One region of the Methylobacillus sp. DLP286 genome, then DNA from elsewhere that is predicted to be linked to it. Evidence: predicted binding sites of a transcription regulator. Region 1 holds the regulator's gene; each other region holds the start of a gene.
The links. Region 1 encodes sigma-54, which starts transcription at its own class of promoters, with help from an activator protein. Its sites were predicted from a motif close to TGGCACNNTTCCTGCT; they were not measured.
Positions count from the first base shown of each region.

Region 1 (5,067 bases):
GTCTATGACAAGAAAAACCAGACCATCCAGCTCAACAAGCGGGTGCGCAGCCATTATGAGCGTCCGGCCGCCGGCAAGCGCACGAGCAGCAAGCCAAAAGCGGCAAGCAAGACCAAGCAGGCGGCAGCCAAGCCTGCGGCTTCCAAGAACAGCAAGACGACATCCGGTAACAGCAACAATGCCAAGCAGCCCACTAAAACCAAGTAGAACGACATTCTTCAGCGGAGACCCTATGCGCAACCTGCGTTATTCATTATTGCTTGCCATGTTGGCCGGCATGCTGTCTGCAACGGCACATGCCGAAAAGGCCGACCGGGAAAAGCCGATCGAGCTGGAGGCCGACTCCGTGCAGGTCAATGATGCCAAGAAGACCAGCACCTATACCGGCAACGTCATCCTGACCCAGGGCACGCTGGTGATCCGCGGCGACAGGCTGATCGTGCGCGAGGACAAGGAGGGATTCCAGCACAGCACGTCCTACGGCAATCCCACCACCTTTAGGCAGAAGCGCGACGGCAAGAACGAATACATGGAGGGCAGCGCCCAGCGGATAGAGTATGATGGACGCATGGACAAGGTGCAGCTGTTTACCAAGGCATGGGTCAAGCGCGGCGAGGATATCGTGCATGGGGACTACATCATGTATGACGCCAATGCCGAATATGCGGAAGTCATCAGCGGCGGCTCGCAAGCGGCGACACCTGCAACACCCACTGGCCGAGTGCGTGCCATTATCCAGCCCAAGAAGAAACCCGCGGCAGAAACTCCCTGAGCTCGATGGCTATTGGAGGGCCTGTGCTTGATGCAGGCCGAAGCAACTGCGCTTTATAGAGACGGCATCGATAGATATTGCATAAATGAGTGAATTGATCGTAGAAAGCTTACGCAAGAAATACAAGTCGCGCACCGTGGTGCAGGATATTTCCCTGCAGCTCAACAGCGGCGAGGTGGTCGGGCTGCTCGGGCCGAACGGCGCGGGCAAGACCACTAGTTTCTACATGATGGTGGGCCTGGTGCCACTCGATGGCGGACGCATATTGCTGGACGGCAAGGACCTGAGCCGGATGCCCATCCACCAGCGCGCGCGCATGGGCCTGGCCTATCTGCCGCAGGAGCCGTCGATCTTCCGCAAGATGACCGTCACGGAAAACATCCAGGCTATCCTTGAATTGCAGAACATGACGGCCGAGCAGCAGAAGGAACAGCTTGAATCCCTGCTGCAGGAGCTCCATATCACCCATATACGCAACAGCATGGCGGTGAGCCTGTCCGGCGGCGAGCGCCGCCGGGTGGAAATCGCCCGATGTCTGGCGACCAACCCCAGCTTCATCCTGCTGGACGAGCCGTTTGCCGGGATCGACCCGATTGCCGTGCTGGACATCCAGAAGATCGTACGTTTCCTGACCGAGCGCAATATCGGGGTGCTGATCACGGACCATAATGTCCGTGAAACATTGGGCATATGCGATCGCGCCTACATCGTGAATGAAGGCCGCGTATTCGCATCGGGGAAGCCCAGCGAGATCATACATAACGAAAGTGTAAGAGAAGTTTACTTGGGCAAGGATTTCCGCCTGTAGTCAACGCAGAATTAGAGAGATGAAACAAAGCCTACAGCTAAAATTTTCCCAAAACCTGGCATTGACGCCGCAGTTGCAGCAGTCGATCAAGCTGTTGCAGCTGTCTTCACAGGAACTCAACCAGGAGCTGGAGTCGCTGCTGCAGGCCAACCCCTTGCTGGAGCGCGTAGACGGCCCGGACGGCGCTGCCGAAATGTCCGAAAGCTACAGCCCTGCTCCGGATGCCGCAGTCGCCGCCCCCGCCAGCGAGGCGCCTGCGCCAGCCAGCGAGGAGTTGCCGCGCGTTGACGAATTCGGCGGCGGGGACGACTACTTCGAATCTTTCCAGGGCAGCAACCGCTGGGAGGAAGGCGGCGCCAACAATGACGACGACAACGACTTCAGCTTCCAGGAAGCGGTCAACCTCACCCTGCGCGAGCACCTGTTGAGTCAGATCAAGCTGTTGCCGCTGTCCGAGCGCGACCAGACCCTGGCGATGGTGCTGGTGGACGCCATCAACGACGACGGCTACCTCGAGCAGTCGCTGGAAGAACTGGCCGAGCTGCTGCCGGAAGAGCTCGAAATCGACCTGCTCGAACTCGAAACCGCGCTCAAGCATATCCAGAACCTGGATCCCCCTGGTATTGGCGCCCGCAACCTTGCGGAGTGCTTGGCATTGCAACTGCGCGCCCTGCCCGCAGAAACGCCTTTTGTTGATCTGGCGATCAAGGTTGCAGAGCAACACTTGCCTTTGCTGGCGAGCCGCGATTACACGCGCCTGCGCAAGCTGCTACATTGCGACGACGACGTCCTGAAAACGGTGCAGCAGCTGGTGACCCAGCTCAACCCGCGCCCGGGCGGCGAGTTCAGCCATATCACCTCGGATCATTACATCCAGCACGAAATCGTGGTGAAGAAGGTCAAGGGTATTTGGATCGCCAGCCTCAATGACGAAGTGGTGCCCAAGCTGCGCATCAACCAGCTTTATGCCGGCATCCTGAAACGTAATCGCGATAGCTCCAGTCAATACCTCATGAGCCAGATGCAGGAAGCGAAATGGATGATCAAGAACATCCAGCAGCGTTTTTCCACCATCCTGCGCGTGTCGCAGGCGATTGTGGACAGGCAGCGCAACTTCTTCGAGCATGGCGAAGTCGCCATGCGTCCGCTGGTGCTGCGCGAGATCGCCGACGAGTTGGGCCTGCATGAATCCACCGTGTCGCGCGTGACGACGAGGAAGTACATGCTCACACCGCGCGGCGTGTACGAGTTGAAGTATTTCTTCGGCAGCCATGTTGCGACGGAGTCTGGCGGTGCTTGCTCCGCCACGGCGATCCGCGCGTTGATCAAGCAGATGGTGAGCGAGGAAAACCCGAAGAAGCCGCTGTCTGACAACCAGATTACCGACATCCTTGGCAAACAAGGCATAGTTGTTGCAAGAAGAACCATAGCGAAATACCGCGAGTCTCTACAGATACCCGCGGCCAACCAGCGCAAGTCGCTTTGATTTGCGCGTTTTCAAGTAAGGAGAGCGTTATGAATTTGCACCTGACAGGACATCACCTCGACGTTACCCCAGCCCTGCGCGAATATGTGCAGTCCAAGCTGGCCCGACTCAGCAATCACTTTGACCATGTGATTGACCTCAAGGTCACGCTGAGCGTGGAGAAACTGGTGCAAAAGGCGGAAGCCACCTTGCATGTGCCGGGCAACGACCTGCACGCGGAATGCGGGGCGGAAAGCATGTACAGCGCGATTGACTCGCTGGCGGACAAGCTGGACCGCCAGGTAGTGAAGCATAAGGAAAAAGTCAGCAACCACAACCAGGCATCCGGAGGTCTGAAGCACCAGGCGGTCGAGTAACCTCCTCGTGAAATGCTGCAAAAGAGTGCCAAGTCTGTTTTTCATGCATGGATTTGGCGCTCTTGCAGCATATCCTTCCGCTTGTTCATTCCCAAGGTATTAAGCACACATGGCTGAAATCAGTGTTACCCAGCTTTACAAGGATACGCGCCGCAAGCTCAAGCTGAAATGGGTAGCAGGGTTAGCCGGCGGCGATAACCCCCTGACCAGTGAAACCGTGACCAAGCCGTCCCTGGCGCTGGTTGGTCATCTGAATTTCGTGCATCCCAACCGCGTGCAGGTGCTGGGGTGCGCAGAGATGGATTATTTGCGCAGCCTCAAGGCGCGAGAATTGTTCCAGGCCATCAAAAACCTGTTCTCAGCCGACTTGGCGGCCATCATCGTGGCCAATGGCGAAGAAGCGCCGGACGAACTGGTGGCCGCCTCCGACGAGTTCAGCACCCCATTGTTTACCTCCCCGTTGCGCAGCCCCGGCCTCATGGATGTATTGAGCCACTATCTTGCCCAGGCCGTGGCGGTATCGGAAAGCCTGCACGGCGTGTTCATGGAAGTGCAGGGCTTCGGCCTCATGATCAAGGGCACCCCGGCGATCGGCAAGAGCGAGCTGGCGCTGGAGCTGATCTCGCGTGGGCACCGCCTGGTGGCGGATGATATCGTCGATTTCTACCGTATCGCCCCTGACCGGCTCGAAGGGCGTTGCCCGCCGTTGCTGCAGGATTTCCTCGAGGTGCGTGGATTGGGCGTACTCAATATCCGCGCCTTGTTCGGCGACAACGCCGTCAAGCCGACCAAGCCGCTCGACTTGATCGTGCAACTGGAAATGGCCGATACCATGGTGCCGCTGGACCGGCTCAAGATCAAATCCCAGCATGAAAAAATCCTTGAGGTCAAAATTCCCAAGGTCGTGATCCCGGTGGCCGCCGGGCGCAATATCGCCGTGCTGGTGGAGGTGGCCGTGCGCAACCACATGCTGCTGCTGCGCGGCATCAACGGCACTAAGCAGTTCATGCAGCGCCAGCACCGAGAAATGGCGCGTACTTCCCGGAAACTCAAGCCAGAGGCGGAATAGGCCATGCAGCTTGTGATCGTGACCGGTCTTTCGGGTTCAGGCAAGAGCATCGTACTCAAGATGCTGGAGGACAGCGGCTACTATTGCATCGACAACCTGCCTGCCACCTTGCTGCCCCAGGCTTCGGAGCACCTGAGCCAGGGCAACCACGAACGGGTGGCGATCAGCATCGATACCCGCAGCGCCTCGCTCGAGGCGCTGCCCGGCAACATCCGCAAGCTCAAGGGCGAGGGTATCGAAGTACAGGTGCTTTTCTTGGAGGCCAATGTCGAGACCCTGGTCAAGCGCTACAGCGAAACGCGCCGCCGCCATCCATTGAGCAGCGATACCAGCACCCTGGCGGAAAGCATCAGCCACGAGCGCCATTTGCTGGAGCCGTTGGTGGACCTGGGGTTGCGCATCGATACCAGCAGCCTCAGCGCCAACGCCTTGCGCAACTGGGTCAAGGAATTCGTGACGCAGAAGAACGGCGAACTGATCCTGCTGTTCTCTTCATTCGGCTTCAAGCATGGCATTCCGCTGGACGCGGATTACGTGTTTGACGTGCGTTGCCTGCCCAACCCCTATTATGATCTG
Region 1 covers NZ_CM153145.1:2,460,027-2,465,093, forward strand. Annotated here, with positions in the region: gene lptC (LPS export ABC transporter periplasmic protein LptC) at 1-207, shown strand, start outside; gene lptA (lipopolysaccharide transport periplasmic protein LptA) at 266-772, shown strand; gene lptB (LPS export ABC transporter ATP-binding protein) at 858-1,580, shown strand; gene ACWXTG_RS11720 (RNA polymerase factor sigma-54) at 1,600-3,066, shown strand; gene hpf (ribosome hibernation-promoting factor, HPF/YfiA family) at 3,096-3,422, shown strand; gene hprK (HPr(Ser) kinase/phosphatase) at 3,532-4,491, shown strand; gene rapZ (RNase adapter RapZ) at 4,495-5,067, shown strand, end outside.

Region 2 (5,067 bases), 740 kb from region 1:
TTCCCACCGTCACGTATTGCTGAATGGCAAGTCCGTGAACATCCCGTCCATCCGCTTGCGCGTGGGTGACGAGATTTCCCTGAAGGCCAGCAGCACCAAGCTGCCTATCGTGGTGGAAACATTGGCCAACCCGCCTTTGATCCGTCCAGAGTGGATCACCTGGGCAGAACAAGCACAGCAAGCCAAGGTTGCCCACTTGCCAGCAGCGGAAGATGTTCCGTTCCCTGTTGACGTTCAGCAAGTTGTTGAATACTACGCCAACCGTCTGTAATTTCTTGACGGAATCGAAAAGGCCGCTATCAGCGGCCTTTTTTGTTTTGTGCGGCAATTTGACGCAGTGCGTATGCATATTATATGCAAGAAATAATAAGAATCGTGCTTAATTAGCTGCTAGAATGCGTATTATTCTTGACTGCATATATGAGAATAGTTATCATTTTTCGCTCTTGTTGCAAGGGTAGCCTTGCATCATTGACTGCAACCCCAAACAACGAGCGGGATAACGATGAAGACAGCGAACAATTGTAGGCGTGTAGTGCTTGCTGGAGCTGAAGGATGCAGGGTGTTGTACTGTGAGGAATGTAATGTCATGGAAATTGAAGTCGGTGCGTTGAGTTTGCGCCTGGAAGACCACGCGTTCAACTCGCTTGCTGAAATGATTCAGGAAGCGGCGACCCGGCTGGCAATATATAGTGCCAACAAATCTCATAGTCAATTCACTGCCAGCATCAAAAATGTCCATTGAGTCTTCACTTGCACGCCTTTCAAAAGAGCAATATGTTGAGGGGCAATTGAGTCAAAAACCAACGCGCAATTTAGTTCCAAAACGGGTTTTCCGAGAACAAGACACACAGGATTTTTCTGCCAAGGCGCTGATCGCCACCGTGGCGATCCATGCCGCCGTGTTTGCCGCCCTGATCGCCGTTTCCACCAGGGAGCCCCACAAGGAAGAGGCCGCGCCGCCTATCATGGTGAGCCTGGTGAAAAGTCCGGAGCCTATTCCCGAGGTGGCGATCACCGAGCCGGAGCCCCAACCCCAGCCGAAACCGCCTGAGCCCAAGCCAAAACCGAAGCCCAAGCCGAAGGTGGTGGACAAGCCGGTTCCAATCGAGGCTCCCCAGCCTGTCGAGCAGGTGGAGGAGGTCAAGGAGGAAGTGTCCGAACCGCAGCCCCAGGAAGTCAAGCAGGCGCCTTCGCAAGCGCCCGTCCAGGACAAGCCCGTGGTTGCCGAGAAGGTGGAGCCGGTCAAGCCGCCTGAGCCCAAGGACCAGCCTATCCCGGAAGTGGCGATCAGCGGGGTTTCATATTCGCATCAGGAAATTCCCGTTTATCCCGCCATGTCCAGAAGGCTGGGAGAGCAGGGCGTCGTGATGTTGCGGATACTGATCTCTGAAGCAGGGGTGCCCGAGACCATCCAGATCGAGACCAGCAGTGGTTCCGAGCGGCTGGACAAGGCCGCGCTGGAGGCGACTAAGAAGTCCAGGTTCAACCCGTACAAGCGTAACAACAAGCCGATGAAGGTGTCCGTGATTGCCCCAGTGCGGTTCTCCATCTCGGATTAAGCAAGTTCAACCAGGTTAGTCATACTTTAAAACATATAGGATTAATGCAATATGGAAAATGCATACGAATTTAGCAGCTTGGATTTCATTCTGGACGGCGGTCCGGTTTCCATTCTGGTTGCAGTCGTGCTTGTCTTCATGTCAGTGGCAAGCTGGTATCTCATGGTCGTCAAGTTCTATCAGGCACTGACCATCCGTAGCGCTAACCGCGAGTACAGCAATAACTTCTGGCAGGCGCCCTCGATCGAGTCGGCACTGCGCCACAAGAGCGGCGAAACCATCGTTTCCCGCGTGGCAAACCAGGCAGTGGACGCTGCCGAGCATCATCAGGCACATGTCGCCAGCAATGTCGAAGAGGCTTGCAACAAGGATGAATTCATCGCCCGCGCCATGCGCCGTCAGATTTCCACTGAAAGCGAGCGCATGGATTACGGCCTGACCATGCTGGCGTCGGTAGGCAGCGTGGCGCCTTTCGTCGGCCTGTTCGGTACGGTATGGGGTATTTACCACGCCTTGGCGAGCATCAGCCAAAGCGGCCAGGCCACGTTGGACAAGGTGGCCGGCCCGGTAGGCGAGGCTTTGATCATGACCGCGCTCGGCCTGGCGGTGGCGATTCCTGCGGTATTGGCATACAACGCGCTGGTACGCCGCAACCGCCTCATCCTGGGCGAAGTGGAGGGGTTTGCCAATGATCTGCATATCCTGCTGACCACCGGCGCTCCATTGAACCCTAGCAGCAAGACCACCCCAGGCGCCGCCGCTGTCCGTACCGGCGCCACATTGAAAGAGGTGACGGCATGATGGCAGGCGGCGGAATCGGCGGCGGGGAGGGCAACAGCCGTCCCATGTCCGAGATCAACACCACGCCGCTTGTGGACGTGATGTTGGTGTTGCTGGTGATCTTCATCATCACCGCCCCCTTGCTGACGCATGCGGTGAAGATCGATCTGCCGCAAGCGACGAGCCAGCCTTCCCCGGAGAAGCCGGATATCATCGATGTCGCCATCGATAGCGCAGGCGCCATGTACTGGAACGACCAGACCCTCACGCTCGAAGAGCTGAACGTGAAGCTGCACGAGGTTGCCAACAAGGACCCGCAGCCGGAACTGCATATCCGCGCCGACAAGGAGACGCGTTACCAGGTGCTCGCCGAGGTCATGGCGTATGCGCAGAATGCAGGCGTGCAGAAGCTCGGGTTCGTGAGCGATCCTACGCCCAAATAACCTGCGGGACTGAAATGCAAAAAGCCGGGCATGCCCGGCTTTTTTGTTTTGCTTTGGCCATGTCGCTTCCCTGAGCCAGTAGGGAAGATGCGAAGATGTTTTCGCAATCGCTGTTCAACTTTTTCCCACTATTGTAGTCTTGTAAAAGAGTTCACCTGTTGTGGGCGTGATGGATTGTCCTGCGCGTAATACTGCTCCTAGAGTGGCCTGATTTTTGCTGGTTGAAAATTAGTGCATCAAGTTCGCAAGAATTTCATGTTGGCCATTCAATATGAGCTTCTGAACTCAAGCCAACGGGTGGCATTTTGTAAACTCACACGGAAAGACGCCAATGACCGCTGAAAAAGAACCCAAAAAGCCCAAAGCCTCCACGCCTGTGATTACCACCGAGAAAACCCCGATTGCCCAGGCACTGCAGAACCACCTGATCTTTTCCGCATTCAAGACCAGCGAGGCTTCGACGCCGCGCGACTGGTATGTGGCGACCGGATACACCATACGCGACCATGTGGTTGAGCGCTGGGTCAAGACCGCTGAAGCATATAGCGAGCAAGATCCGAAACGGGTGTACTACTTCTCGCTGGAGTTCCTGCTTGGGCGCATGATGCAGAATGCCGCACTGAATCTGGGCATCGAGGGCGAGGTGCAGGAGGGTTTGAAAACATTGGGGCACAAGCTGGAGGACGTGGTCGAGCTGGAAAACGACGCCGCGCTGGGCAATGGCGGCCTGGGGCGTTTGGCGGCGTGTTTCCTCGATTCGATGGCCAGCATGGACATCCCGGGCACGGGTTATGGCATCCGTTACGAATACGGCATGTTCCGCCAGTCGATCAGCCAGGGCCAGCAGGTGGAAAACCCCGACAACTGGCTGCGTTACGGCAACCTCTGGGAGTTCCAGCGGCCGGAAAGCCAGTACCCGGTGAGGTTCTATGGCAAGGTGGTGGAGTTCCCGGCTGCCAAGGGTACGGAATACCATTGGGTGGATGCAGAAAGCGTGCTGGCCATTGCCTACGACATGCCGGTGCCCGGCTACGACACGGAAACCGTGAATACCTTGCGCTTGTGGTCTGCCAAGGCGGCGCGTGAGTTCGACCTTGCGCACTTCAATGAAGGCAATTACGAGAAAGCTGTCGAGGAGCGCAATGCCTACGAGAATATTTCGAAGGTGCTGTACCCCAACGATACTTCCGTGCTGGGCAAGGAGCTGCGCCTGAAGCAGCAGTATTTCTTCGTCTCCGCTTCGATCCAGGACATCCTGCGCCGCTTCCTGGCTAAGCATGACGACTGGAGCGTGTTGCCGGACAAGGTGGCGATCCAGCTCAATGACACCCATCCTGCGATTGCGGTGGCCGAGCTGATGTACCAATTGGTGGACGTGCACCACCTCGACTGGAACAAGGCCTGGAAAATCAGCGAAAAGGTATTTGCCTACACCAACCATACCTTGATGCCGGAGGCGCTAGAGACCTGGCCGGTGGAGATGTTCGGCAGGCTGCTGCCGCGGCACCTGGGCATCATCTACCGCATCAACCATGAGTTCCTGCAGATCGTGAACCACAAGTTCCCGGGCGAGACCGATCTGCTGACGCGCGTTTCCATTATTGACGAAGAGCACGGTCGCCGCGTGCGCATGGCGCACCTGGCCGTGGTCGGCAGCCACACCGTGAACGGAGTGGCGGCATTGCACAGCGAATTGCTGCGATCTACCTTGTTTGCCGATTTCAACCGCATCTTCCCGGGCCGCTTCATCAACGTCACCAACGGCATCACGCCCCGGCGCTGGCTCAACCAGTGCAATCCCGGCTTGACTAGCCTGTTGGAAAGCGTCATCGGCAAGGACTTCCACCATGATCTCGACAAGCTGCGCGCATTGGAGCCATTGGCTGACGATGCCGATTTCCGCAAGGGTTTCCTCGCGGTCAAGCATGCCAACAAGCAGCGGCTTGCCAAGCGGATTGAACAGGTGACAGGAGTCAAGCTGAACCCTGCCGCCTTGTTCGACGTGCAAATCAAGCGCATCCATGAATACAAGCGCCAGCTGCTGAATGTGCTGCACATCGTGACCCTGTATAACCGCATTCGCAGCGGGCAGGCCAAGGACGTGACGCCGCGCGCCGTCATTTTTGGCGGCAAGGCGGCGCCAGGCTATTGGCTGGCCAAGCTGATCATCCGTCTGATCAACGACGTGGCCTCCATCGTCAACGAGGACCCTGCCGTAGGAGACAAGCTCAAGGTGGTGTTCTACCCGAATTACGAGGTGTCGGCGGCGGAGCTTTTGTTCC
Region 2 covers NZ_CM153145.1:214,709-219,775, forward strand. Annotated here, with positions in the region: gene rpsD (30S ribosomal protein S4) at 1-271, shown strand, start outside; gene ACWXTG_RS01040 (hypothetical protein) at 590-745, shown strand; gene ACWXTG_RS01045 (energy transducer TonB) at 792-1,562, shown strand; gene ACWXTG_RS01050 (MotA/TolQ/ExbB proton channel family protein) at 1,614-2,363, shown strand; gene ACWXTG_RS01055 (ExbD/TolR family protein) at 2,360-2,785, shown strand; gene ACWXTG_RS01060 (glycogen/starch/alpha-glucan phosphorylase) at 3,117-5,067, shown strand, end outside.
Region 2: a site for sigma-54 is predicted at 2,989-3,004, ahead of ACWXTG_RS01060 (glycogen/starch/alpha-glucan phosphorylase). Genes of this name have one in related genera too.

Region 3 (5,067 bases), 520 kb from region 1:
TATGCTGGAATTCCAGGACCAGGCAGGCGGGAGCCAGTTCCACCGGCGTCACGGTACAGGTGACGGCGAAAGATTGCTGACGCAGCGTGGTGATCGGGAACTCGTGCTCGCGGAACGGGCTGTGGTGCTTGATCGCATGTTCCATGGCGGAGTCGAGGATGTCGCAGCCGGGAAATACCTGTGAGACGGGCAAGCCTGCGATCTGCTTGGCGCTGATGGCAAATAATACCTCGGCACCGGGATTGGCATATACGACGCGACGTTGCTTATCGAGCAGGATGACCGCAGTGGATAGATGTTCCAATCCTGCGAATGAGGGGGGGATTTTATGTTCCATGGCTTCTCTTAAGCAAAAGCCAGGCCAGTTGCTTCAGCAGAGCAGAAGCCTTTTATTTAAAAGCTTCCAGCTCTTTTTGCAGAAGCTGCACATTGCGCTCGTGTGCATCGACGTCGGCCTGCAATCGCTGCATTTTTTCCTCAAATTTTGCGACGTTGCGATAGGTTTTTCCGTTGGCGCCACGGTATACCTCAGGCTTGGACTCGCCTTCGGCATAGGCTTTCTTGGCTTCTTCCAGAGCCGCTTTTTCTGCTTCCAGTTCCTCGAGCAGGATTTTCTTGCGCTGGTCGTCGCGCTTTTTCTGCGTCTGGCTGTCTACCCGCGGGAAATTGCTGGGCGTAGCCTGGGTCTTGGGTTTGGGGGCTGCCGTTGTCGCTGGAGGCGGCGGGTCTATCTCCAGCTTGATCGCCCCTTTGCTGGGGACGTTGGAGTAGGTGACATGGCCGTTCTCGTCGACGCTTTTATAGATTTCGGCATGGGCGCTGCTACAGGTGAATGCATATGCAAGCCAAGTAAAAAGGGACAGGCGAATTCTTTTCATGAGATTCAGTGTAGAGCAGAAGTCTGGTGCAGGCAATTGCCGCCGAGGCGTATTCCAGGCATAAAAAAAGCGGGGAAACCCGCTTTTTTTATGCAATGCGCTGATTAAACGCTGTAGTACAGGCTGAACTCGACCGGGTGCGGAGTCTGGCGCAGCTTGGTCACTTCTTCCATCTTCAGGTCGATGTAGGCATTGATCCAGTCGTCGGAGAACACGCCGCCGCGGGTCAGGAACTCGCGATCCTTGTCCAGGGCTTCCAGCGCTTGTTCCAGGGAGGAGGCGACAGTTGGGATCGCTGCATCTTCTTCTGGCGGCAAGTGGTAAAGATCCTTGGTGGCAGGCTCGCCAGGGTGGATCTTGTTCTGCACGCCGTCCAGACCAGCCATCAGCAATGCGCTGAATGCCAGGTATGGGTTGGCGGTTGGGTCAGGGAAGCGGGCTTCGATACGGCGCGCCTTGTCGGATTGCACGAAAGGAACACGGATGGACGCGGAGCGGTTCTTCGCGGAGTAAGCCAGTTTCACGGGGGCTTCGAAACCGGGAACCAGGCGCTTGTAGGAGTTGGTGCCTGGATTGGTGATGGCGTTCAGCGCGCGCGCGTGCTTGATGATGCCGCCGATATAGTAGAGCGCAAATTCGCTCAGGCCGGCATAACCGTTGCCTGCAAACAGGTTCTTGCCGTCTTTCCATACGGATTGGTGTACGTGCATGCCGGAACCGTTGTCGCCGAAGATAGGCTTGGGCATGAAGGTGGCTGTTTTGCCGTATGCATGTGCCGTGTTCAATACGACGTACTTGAGGATCTGGGTCCAGTCGGCGCGTTGAACCAGGGTGCTGAACTTGGTGCCGATCTCACATTGGCCGGCGGTTGCGACTTCGTGGTGGTGAACTTCGACAGGCACACCCAGCTCTTCCAGGGCTACTACCATGGCGGAGCGGATGTCGTGCAGGGAGTCGATTGGGGGAACGGGGAAATAGCCGCCCTTGACGCCTGGACGGTGGCCGGTGTTGCCGCCTTCGAACTTCTCGTTAGAAGCCCATGCGGCCTCTTCGGAGTTGATCTTGACCGAGCTGCCGCTCATGTCCACGGACCAGTTGATGGAGTCGAAAATGAAGAATTCTGGCTCTGGGCCGAAGAAGGCCGCATCACCGATGCCGCTGGACTTCAGATAAGCTTCAGCGCGCTTGGCGATGCTGCGCGGGCAACGGTCATAACCTTTGCCGTCGGTAGGGTCCACGACGTCACAGGTGAGGAACAGGGTGGGCTCGTCCATGAAAGGGTCGATGTTGGCAGTCTCTGGATCAGGGATCAGGAGCATGTCGGATGCCTGGATGCCCTTCCAGCCTGCAATGGAAGACCCGTCGAAAGCGTGGCCTTCAGTAAACTTGTCTTCGTCGAATGCGGAAATCGGCACGGTCACGTGCTGTTCCTTGCCCTTGGTGTCAGTAAAGCGAAAATCGACAAACTTGATGTCGTTTTCCTTCACAAGCTTTAATACGTCGGCCACCGCCATTTGATTCTCCTAGCTCTTTTTGGATTAAGAAGTTAATTAAGCACTATGCTTGACACTAAGGTGAAGCAGGAACTGTGCCATTGAATTCGCGCAAATTCCCATTTTTACACATAAGGTTATAAAAGAGAAACGCTATGTGTGCACCAAAATATTGCGTTCACTCGGTTTTGTGCACCATTAATGTGCATTGAAGATTGTGGCAAAATTTAACGCTATACTCCGCATTTCTGAGAGGGTAAAGGAGAGAGCAATGGAAACGTTGAATGCCATTTTGCTGAATGCAAAACAGCGTGCCGAGCAGCACGGGCTTCCCTATGCCGGAGCATTGACGCCACGGGAGGCGCAGAAGGTCCTGGAGCTGGCCCCTTCGGCCAAGCTGGTGGATGTGCGCACCAAAGCGGAGCTTGAACTGGTGGGCCGCGTGCCCAATGCGACGCACATCGAATGGGCGTTTTATCCTGGAATGGTGGCTAATCCGGATTTCCTGTCCCAATTGGACAAGCAGGTCGATCACGAGGCGTTGGTGATGTTCCTCTGCCGTACCGGCGGGCGTTCCCATAACGCAGCCGTCTTGGCCGCCCAGGCCGGATATGCCGAGGCCTACAACGTGCTCGAAGGTTTTGAAGGCGAGTCCACGCCGGACACCAAGCAGCGCGGCAGTATCAACGGCTGGAAGGCTGCCGGCCTGCCCTGGACCAACGCCTGAGGATTTGCATGGATCGTTATGCCGTGATCGGCCACCCGGTGGAGCATAGTAAGTCCCCTTTGATCCATGCCGCATTCGCGCAGCAGACGGGACAGCAGATCGAATACGGCAAGGTGCAGGCGCCCCTGGACGGGTTTGTTGCCACTGTGGCCGGTTTGCAGGCGCAGGGCTATTGCGGGGCCAATGTCACCGTGCCTTTCAAGTTCGAGGCCTATTCATTGGCAACCGAATTGAGCGAACGAGCGCGTGATGCAGGCGCGGTGAATACGCTGAGCTTCAAGAATGGCGGCATCCATGGTGACAATACGGATGGTGTCGGGTTGGTGCGCGACATCCTGCAAAACCTGGAATTTTCCCTGGCAGGCAAGCGTGTATTGCTGTTGGGAGCGGGAGGCGCCGCGGAAGGCGTGTTGGGGCCGTTGCTGCAAGCATCTCCTGCATTGCTGTGCATTGCCAACCGCAGCGTGAAAAAGGCCGAGGCGATGGCAGCGCGTGCCAGGCCTGTTGATGCTGAGCTGGAAGCATGCAGTTTCGACGCCTTGGCCGGCAAGGCGTTCGATGTCGTGATCAATGCGACTTCCAGCGGCTTGAGCAACGAGCGGCTGCCGTTGCCGTCAGGACTGTTTGCCGCTGATGCCTTGGCGTACGACATGATGTATGGACGTGAAACGCCTTTCATGCAGTATGCGCGTGAAGAGGGCGTGCAGAAAATTGCCGATGGGCTGGGCATGCTGGTGGAGCAGGCGGCAGAAGCCTTTTATATCTGGCGCCAGGTGCGGCCGGATACCGCATCCGTGATTGCCGCATTGCGCGCATCATGATCAGGCGGTTGTTGTGGCGCGGGTTGCTGCTGGCTCTGGTGCTGGTGGTGCTGTACCAGCTTTGGATATTCATGCATATCCTCTGGTGGGCGGAGCATAATCCCTCAAGCAGCGCTTTCATGCGCACCAGCTTGGCGACGTTGCGCCAAGATAATCCCGACGCGACGCTCAAGCACCAGTGGGTGGAGTATCAGAAGATTTCCCGCAACCTCAAGCGCGCGGTGATTGCGTCCGAGGACGCCAAGTTTGTTGGCCATGAGGGGTTTGATTGGGACGGCATCCAGAAGGCGTATGAAAAGAACTGGCAAAAAGGCAAGATCGTCGCGGGCGGCTCCACCATCAGCCAGCAGCTTGCCAAGAACCTGTTCCTTTCCACCGGGCGCACGCCCTGGCGCAAGCTGGAAGAGGCCGCGATCACCTGGATGCTGGAGCGCATGATGAGCAAGCGCAGGATTTTCGAGATTTACCTCAATGTGATCGAGTGGGGCAATGGCGTGTTCGGCGCCGAGGCTGCCGCGCGGCATTACTACAAGACTAGCGCCGCCAGCCTGAGCGCCGCCCAGGCCGCCAAGTTGGCGGCGATGATCCCGAATCCGCGCTATTACGACAAGCATCGTGAAGCGCGAGGCCTGATCCGCAAGGCGGGTATCATCGAATCGCGCATGCGCTACGCGGAAGTGCCCTGATGGCATTGCCGAAGCCGCGATAGCCTTGTGTTAAAATAATCTCTTTGAATCCAAACAATATGCGCTTCTGCTTCCTGATCCTGATTGCAAGCCTGACCTTGGCCGCATGCGGCACCAAGGGCGACCTTTATATCCCGGAAAAACAGTACCCGCAGGAACCGCAGCCGCAACAACAACCTTCCCGATGAGTTGTCCGTGAATCCATTTCAGTTGAAGAATGGCATCCTGCATGCCGAAAACGTGCCGTTGACTCGTGTTGCCGAAGAGTTCGGCACGCCGAGCTACGTCTATTCCCGCGCCGCGCTGGAAAACGCCTATACCCGTTTTGCGGCGGGGTTCGCAGGCACGGACCACCTCGTCTGCTTCGCGGTGAAGTCCAACCCCAGCCTGGCGGTGCTCAACCTGTTCGCCCGCCTGGGCGCTGGCTTTGACATTGTCTCTGGCGGCGAACTGGCGCGGGTG
Region 3 covers NZ_CM153145.1:1,941,632-1,946,698, reverse strand. Annotated here, with positions in the region: gene glnL (nitrogen regulation protein NR(II)) at 1-337, opposite strand, end outside; gene ACWXTG_RS09355 (DUF4124 domain-containing protein) at 390-878, opposite strand; gene glnA (type I glutamate--ammonia ligase) at 983-2,392, opposite strand; gene ACWXTG_RS09345 (rhodanese-like domain-containing protein) at 2,643-3,098, shown strand; gene aroE (shikimate dehydrogenase) at 3,107-3,919, shown strand; gene mtgA (monofunctional biosynthetic peptidoglycan transglycosylase) at 3,916-4,605, shown strand; gene lptM (LPS translocon maturation chaperone LptM) at 4,650-4,793, shown strand; gene lysA (diaminopimelate decarboxylase) at 4,801-5,067, shown strand, end outside.
Region 3: a site for sigma-54 is predicted at 2,457-2,472, ahead of glnA (type I glutamate--ammonia ligase). Genes of this name have one in related genera too.

Region 4 (5,067 bases), 1.4 Mb from region 1:
TGCCGATATGGATGAATACCATCTCAGAACCACCACATAGGAGATCACCATGGTTGCATCCAGCAATGGCGTTATCACTGGCACGACGGCTCCCGCCGCCTCTGCGCCTGCCAACGAAGCATTGAACGAGGCTAAGAAAGCTGCCGAGACCAGGCCCGAGTCCCAGAAAGCGGTGCTGAACGGACAAATCTTGCAAGCTTCGTTGCAGGTTTCGATCCAATCGGGCAATGATGGCTTGACTTTGCTGTATCGTTCAGCCGTAGAGCAGCTCAATGCCGTGCTGAAGCCCGAATTGGGCGCGAATGCAATCGAAGGCGCGATGGGCCAGGATAATAGCCCTGAGGCCACGGCCGGACGCATTTTGTCGATGTCCACAAGCTTTTTTGACGCCTATGCCTCGCGTTATCCGAACAAGGACCCGGAAACTGTGGCCCGCGATTTTGTGGCATTGATCCGGGGCGGATTCGAAAAAGGTTATGCTGAGGCCAAGGATATTCTCACGAGCTTGAACGTGCTGGGAGAGGGTAGCACTGTTGCGGCAGGTATTGCCAAGACATATGAGTTGGTGCAAAAGGGTTATGACGATTTTCTCGAAGCTAAGCTCTCTGCGATCCGTGGGGATACTGATCAGCCTAGCGCTCAGGGGTGAAGTAATTTTTTTAGACAATAAAAAACCACCTCATGAATGAAAGTGGTTTTTGTTTGTATGTTTGTATGTCGGTCATCAAGCAATCAGCTTCAATTCTTTCAGCCTTGCCCGTAGGATATTGCGGCTAATACCCAACAACCTAGCCGTATGCACCTGATTCTTGTTGCTGAATTCATAAGCCTTTTCTACCAAGACCGCATTCACCAGTTCAAATAGGTTGGGCGGCGGCGATTCAAAAAACTGGCCGAGAACGCGTTCCAGTTGATAGGTTTCCAGCGTGGTAGGCGACTGCGCCGGATAGTGTGCATGGGGCGACCCGCTTGCCAGTTTATTGCCTCCATAAGCTGCCAATACCGGCTTTGCTTCTTGTTTTTCCAGTGGCACTGTGCCGATGGGAGGCAAGCCCAAGTCTTTGGGGTAGAGGGTGCCTGAAGTCGAAATCAGCAATGCGCGGTGGATGACATTCTCGAGTTCGCGGATATTTCCCGGCCACGGATAATGAAGCAATTGCTGAATGGTTTCTGCCGCGAGCTTGGGGATGTCGGTGTGCAGCCGTGACTTGTAGACATTGAGGAAATGCTCGACCAGCGGCAGGATATCGCCTGGACGCTCGCGCAGCGGTGGCAAATCGACAGGCACCACCTTGATGCGGTAGTACAAGTCTTCGCGGAAGCGCCCGGCACGTACCGCTTCTTCTAGGTCCACGTTGGTGGCGGCTATCAGACGGACGTCGATCGGTGTTGATTTGCGGGAGCCCAGGCGCACGACTTCGCGCTCTTGCAGCACCCGCAATAGTTTGACCTGGGTTGATTGGGGCAGGTCGCCTATTTCATCAAGGAACAGTGTGCCGCCATTCGCGGACTCAAACCAACCGGTCTTGGCGCTGGTCGCGCCTGTGAAGGCGCCGCGTTCGTAACCGAACAATTCGCTTTCCACCAGGGTTTCTGAAAAAGCCCCGCAATTGATGGCTTGGAAAGGGCCGTCGCGCCTATTGCTGAGCGCATGGATATGGCGGGCAATCAACTCCTTGCCGGTGCCGGTTTCGCCAATAATCAGCGCGGTGGCGTTGCTGGCCGCAATTTTCTCAATCAGGTTCAATAACCCCTGGGACCTAGGGTCGCTGAAAACCAGTGCACTTGCGCGCACGGATAGGCTGACAGAGCTGGGATTTGGGTGCGTGATGACGTGATCAGCGCTTTCGAATGCCCGCTCATAATTCCATAGTTCAGCATGCATTTGCTTAGGACTTTCTATGTAGAAACTTCTCACAATATACGCACAATCCTTTAGCCGGTCTAAAACTATATTTTTATATTTATATTCTTTTTTGGAATAAAAAAGATGCTGGAGAACGGTTGTTGTTTCCTGAGCAATTATTCAATGGCATCCACTGTTTGTATTTCAGCAACTGTTGATTTTGAAACAGACGGGGTGGAGCCAAGTACTTTTTGTGCTGGATGTATGTATATGAAATACATAGGGTATTGTGCAATTTTATAGGATGAATTGCTCTTGGCATGTGTTTTGCCACTTTAGTTATCAAGATGCCCGGCAGGTTCGCCTGCCTTTCATGATGACTACAGAGGTGAATGATGACCATAACCGCAATTGAAACAGAAAACGATCTAGAAGCTTTTGCTGCACAAGTCTTGGCTGACGCCAAGATCGCGTTTGCCGCGTTTCGCAACACCGGCACCATTACTGCTAACGGGACGGTAGGCTTTGTCGAGCGCGTGCCCGGCGAGGAAAAGCTGGTCATCGTGAACGATCCCGGCCCGTTCAATTGGGATGGTCGTGGCTTGCAGGCGGTCGTCGTGGACTTTGAAGGCAATGTGGTGCTGGGCAAGGGAAGCGCCGCCGGCTCGACCCGCTATACCAAGCTCTTCAAGGAGCATGCGGACATCACGACGATTTCACATGTGCATTCCCCCTATCTGGGCGCCTGGGCGCAAACTCACCGTACATTGCCGATTCGTTATGTTCCGGTACAGCGTTATAACCTGATTCGTGAAATTCCTATTTATATAGACCGCCGCCAGCAAGAAGTGGATTTTATTCTTGACCAGATCAAGCTGAATCCGCACAACACGGCAATCCTGGAAGCCAATGGCGGTTCTACCGTCTGGGGCAAGCAGGGTTTGCGCAAGACCGCCGAGTTTATCCTCATCCTTGAAGAAGGCGCGCAAATCCAGACCTTGGCAGACCCGATTGGCGGATCTCGTGATTACGGTCCTGGCGTGTTGGCGCAGCAATGGAAGATGGCCAGGATTTACGACCAGGCCAAGGGGCTGAACCTGCTGCCAGCCACTGACCTGGGCTAATCGAGGGCGCGGCAATGAGCGAGCTGATAAATAGCGTAGACCAAATCTGGTTTACCCGTTGCCCGGTGCCGACGGCAACCGGGATTGCCTACAAGCTGGGCTGGCTGGATGAAGAGTTTTCAAAGGATGGCATTACCGTTTCCACCTTACAGGACGGCCCCCGCGAATACAACCGGCACCATTACGACCACCAATTGCCTACCCTCATCCGCGAAGGGGGCAACTTGCTGGCGATCGCGGCCCGCGCGCAATATGCGCCTACGCGCTTGATTGGGCTGACATGGATAGACGAATGGCAAGCGATCCTGGTGAGGCCGGATTCCGGGATTACCGAGCCGCACCAGCTCAAGGGAAGGCGCTTGGCCTTGCCTGCTTTTGTCGACCATCCGATCAAGGACCATGTGCGCGGCAGCAGCATCGCCCGCGGCATGAGCCTGCACGGATATAAAGGCGCGCTCGGTATCGCAGGCTTGACGCTGGATGACGTCGAGCTCGTCGAAGTGGCTGCAGCCGGGGCAGGCCGTGGAGATGGCAGGCGCAGCCGCGAAGTGGTCGGCAGCCTGTGGGCAGGACTGGACGAACTGGTGGCAGGGAATGTCGATGCGGTCTACGTCAAGGGCGCTTCCGCCGTCGAAGCAGCCAAGCGCTTAGGGCTCGTGGTCGGGATTGACCTCGACAGCTATCCCGACAAGAGCGTGCGGGTGAACAATGGCACCCCGCGGCCCATCACGGTGCATGAGGATTTGCTGGAGAACCATTTCGACCTGGTGGTCCGCTTCTTGTACCAGACGCTGCGTGCGGCCGATTGGGCCAAGCACAACCTGGAAGGCGTGCGCAGCATTCTGCAGGACGAGACCTTTGCTGGCGCTGAGAGCGTGGCGACGGCATACCGCAACGATTTCCACCTGCATCTTGAGCCGACATTGACACCCGATCGCCTCGAGCTATTCCGCAAACAGAAGAATTTCATGTGGATTCACGGGCTGCTGGACCGCGATTTCGATTTTGACGCATGGGTGGATCAACGCCCGTTGCAGGAAGCCAAGAAGCAGCTAGAGGCAAAGGTCGCCTAAGAGTGCTTCGCTGAGTTTTGTGAATCGTTCTAACTCAGGCAGGTAGTCATTTGTGTTGAGTAACAATGTTGTGAGTAACAGTGATGATTTTCCAGACTGTCACCTTATATCGGTGTGTTTTACCCGACCACGGGCGAGCGCACTGTTTTTTCATTGAATTATCATGAGCTTCGAATACCCCGCACTGGATTTTGAAGCAGGACTGACATGTTTTGGAGTGATTTAAATGTTGCATAGAAAAATTTATCATCTGGCGCTGGCCGCCATGATGGCATTGCCGGCTTCTGTTGGCTTTGCCGAGGAAGCACCTAAGGTCGTGCGAATTGCGGCAGTGGTATACAACATTGCGGGCAAGACTACTTACCTCAACGGCGCCGCAGTGCTGACCGAAGGCGGGCTGGAAGAGACGCTCGCGAAAAAAGGCGTGAAAATCGAATGGGTGCCTGCCTCCCATTCCGCCGTGGGCCCGATCATCAACGAAGGTTTTGCCAGCGGCAAAATCGATTTCGCCTCTTATGGCGACTTGCCTCCGGTGATCCTGAATGCCTCCAGGCCCACTGTGCAATTGGTGGCGCCCTGGGGACGCAGCGGCAATTCCTATCTTGTAGTGCCGGCAAAATCCAAGGCCAGTACTATTGAGGACCTGAAAGGCAAAAAGATTGCCTTGCACCGCGGCCGCCCCTGGGAAATCGCGTTTGCCAACCTGATCGAATCCAAGGGTCTCAGTTTCAAGGACTTCAAGATCGTCAACGTGAATCCCCAAGTCGGCGCAGCCGCGTTGGCGAGCGGCACGGTGGACGGCTTCTTCGGCCTCAATGATGCGCATATCCTGGAGCAGCGCAAAGTCGGGCGCATCATCTGGTCCACCAAGAACTCGCCGCCCGACTGGAAACTGATGGGCGGGCTATGGGCCAGCAACGATTTCATCAAGAAATATCCCGAGCTTACCCAGACCATCGTGACGGCCTACGTGAAGACCAATTACTGGACTTCGCAGGATGCGAACAAGGACAAGTACATCAAG
Region 4 covers NZ_CM153145.1:910,946-916,012, reverse strand. Annotated here, with positions in the region: gene ACWXTG_RS04365 (DUF5610 domain-containing protein) at 50-649, shown strand; gene ACWXTG_RS04360 (sigma-54 interaction domain-containing protein) at 725-1,885, opposite strand; gene ACWXTG_RS04355 (class II aldolase/adducin family protein) at 2,299-2,970, shown strand; gene ACWXTG_RS04350 (ABC transporter substrate-binding protein) at 2,985-4,043, shown strand; gene ACWXTG_RS04345 (ABC transporter substrate-binding protein) at 4,270-5,067, shown strand, end outside.
Region 4: a site for sigma-54 is predicted at 2,163-2,178, ahead of ACWXTG_RS04355 (class II aldolase/adducin family protein). Genes of this name have one in related genera too.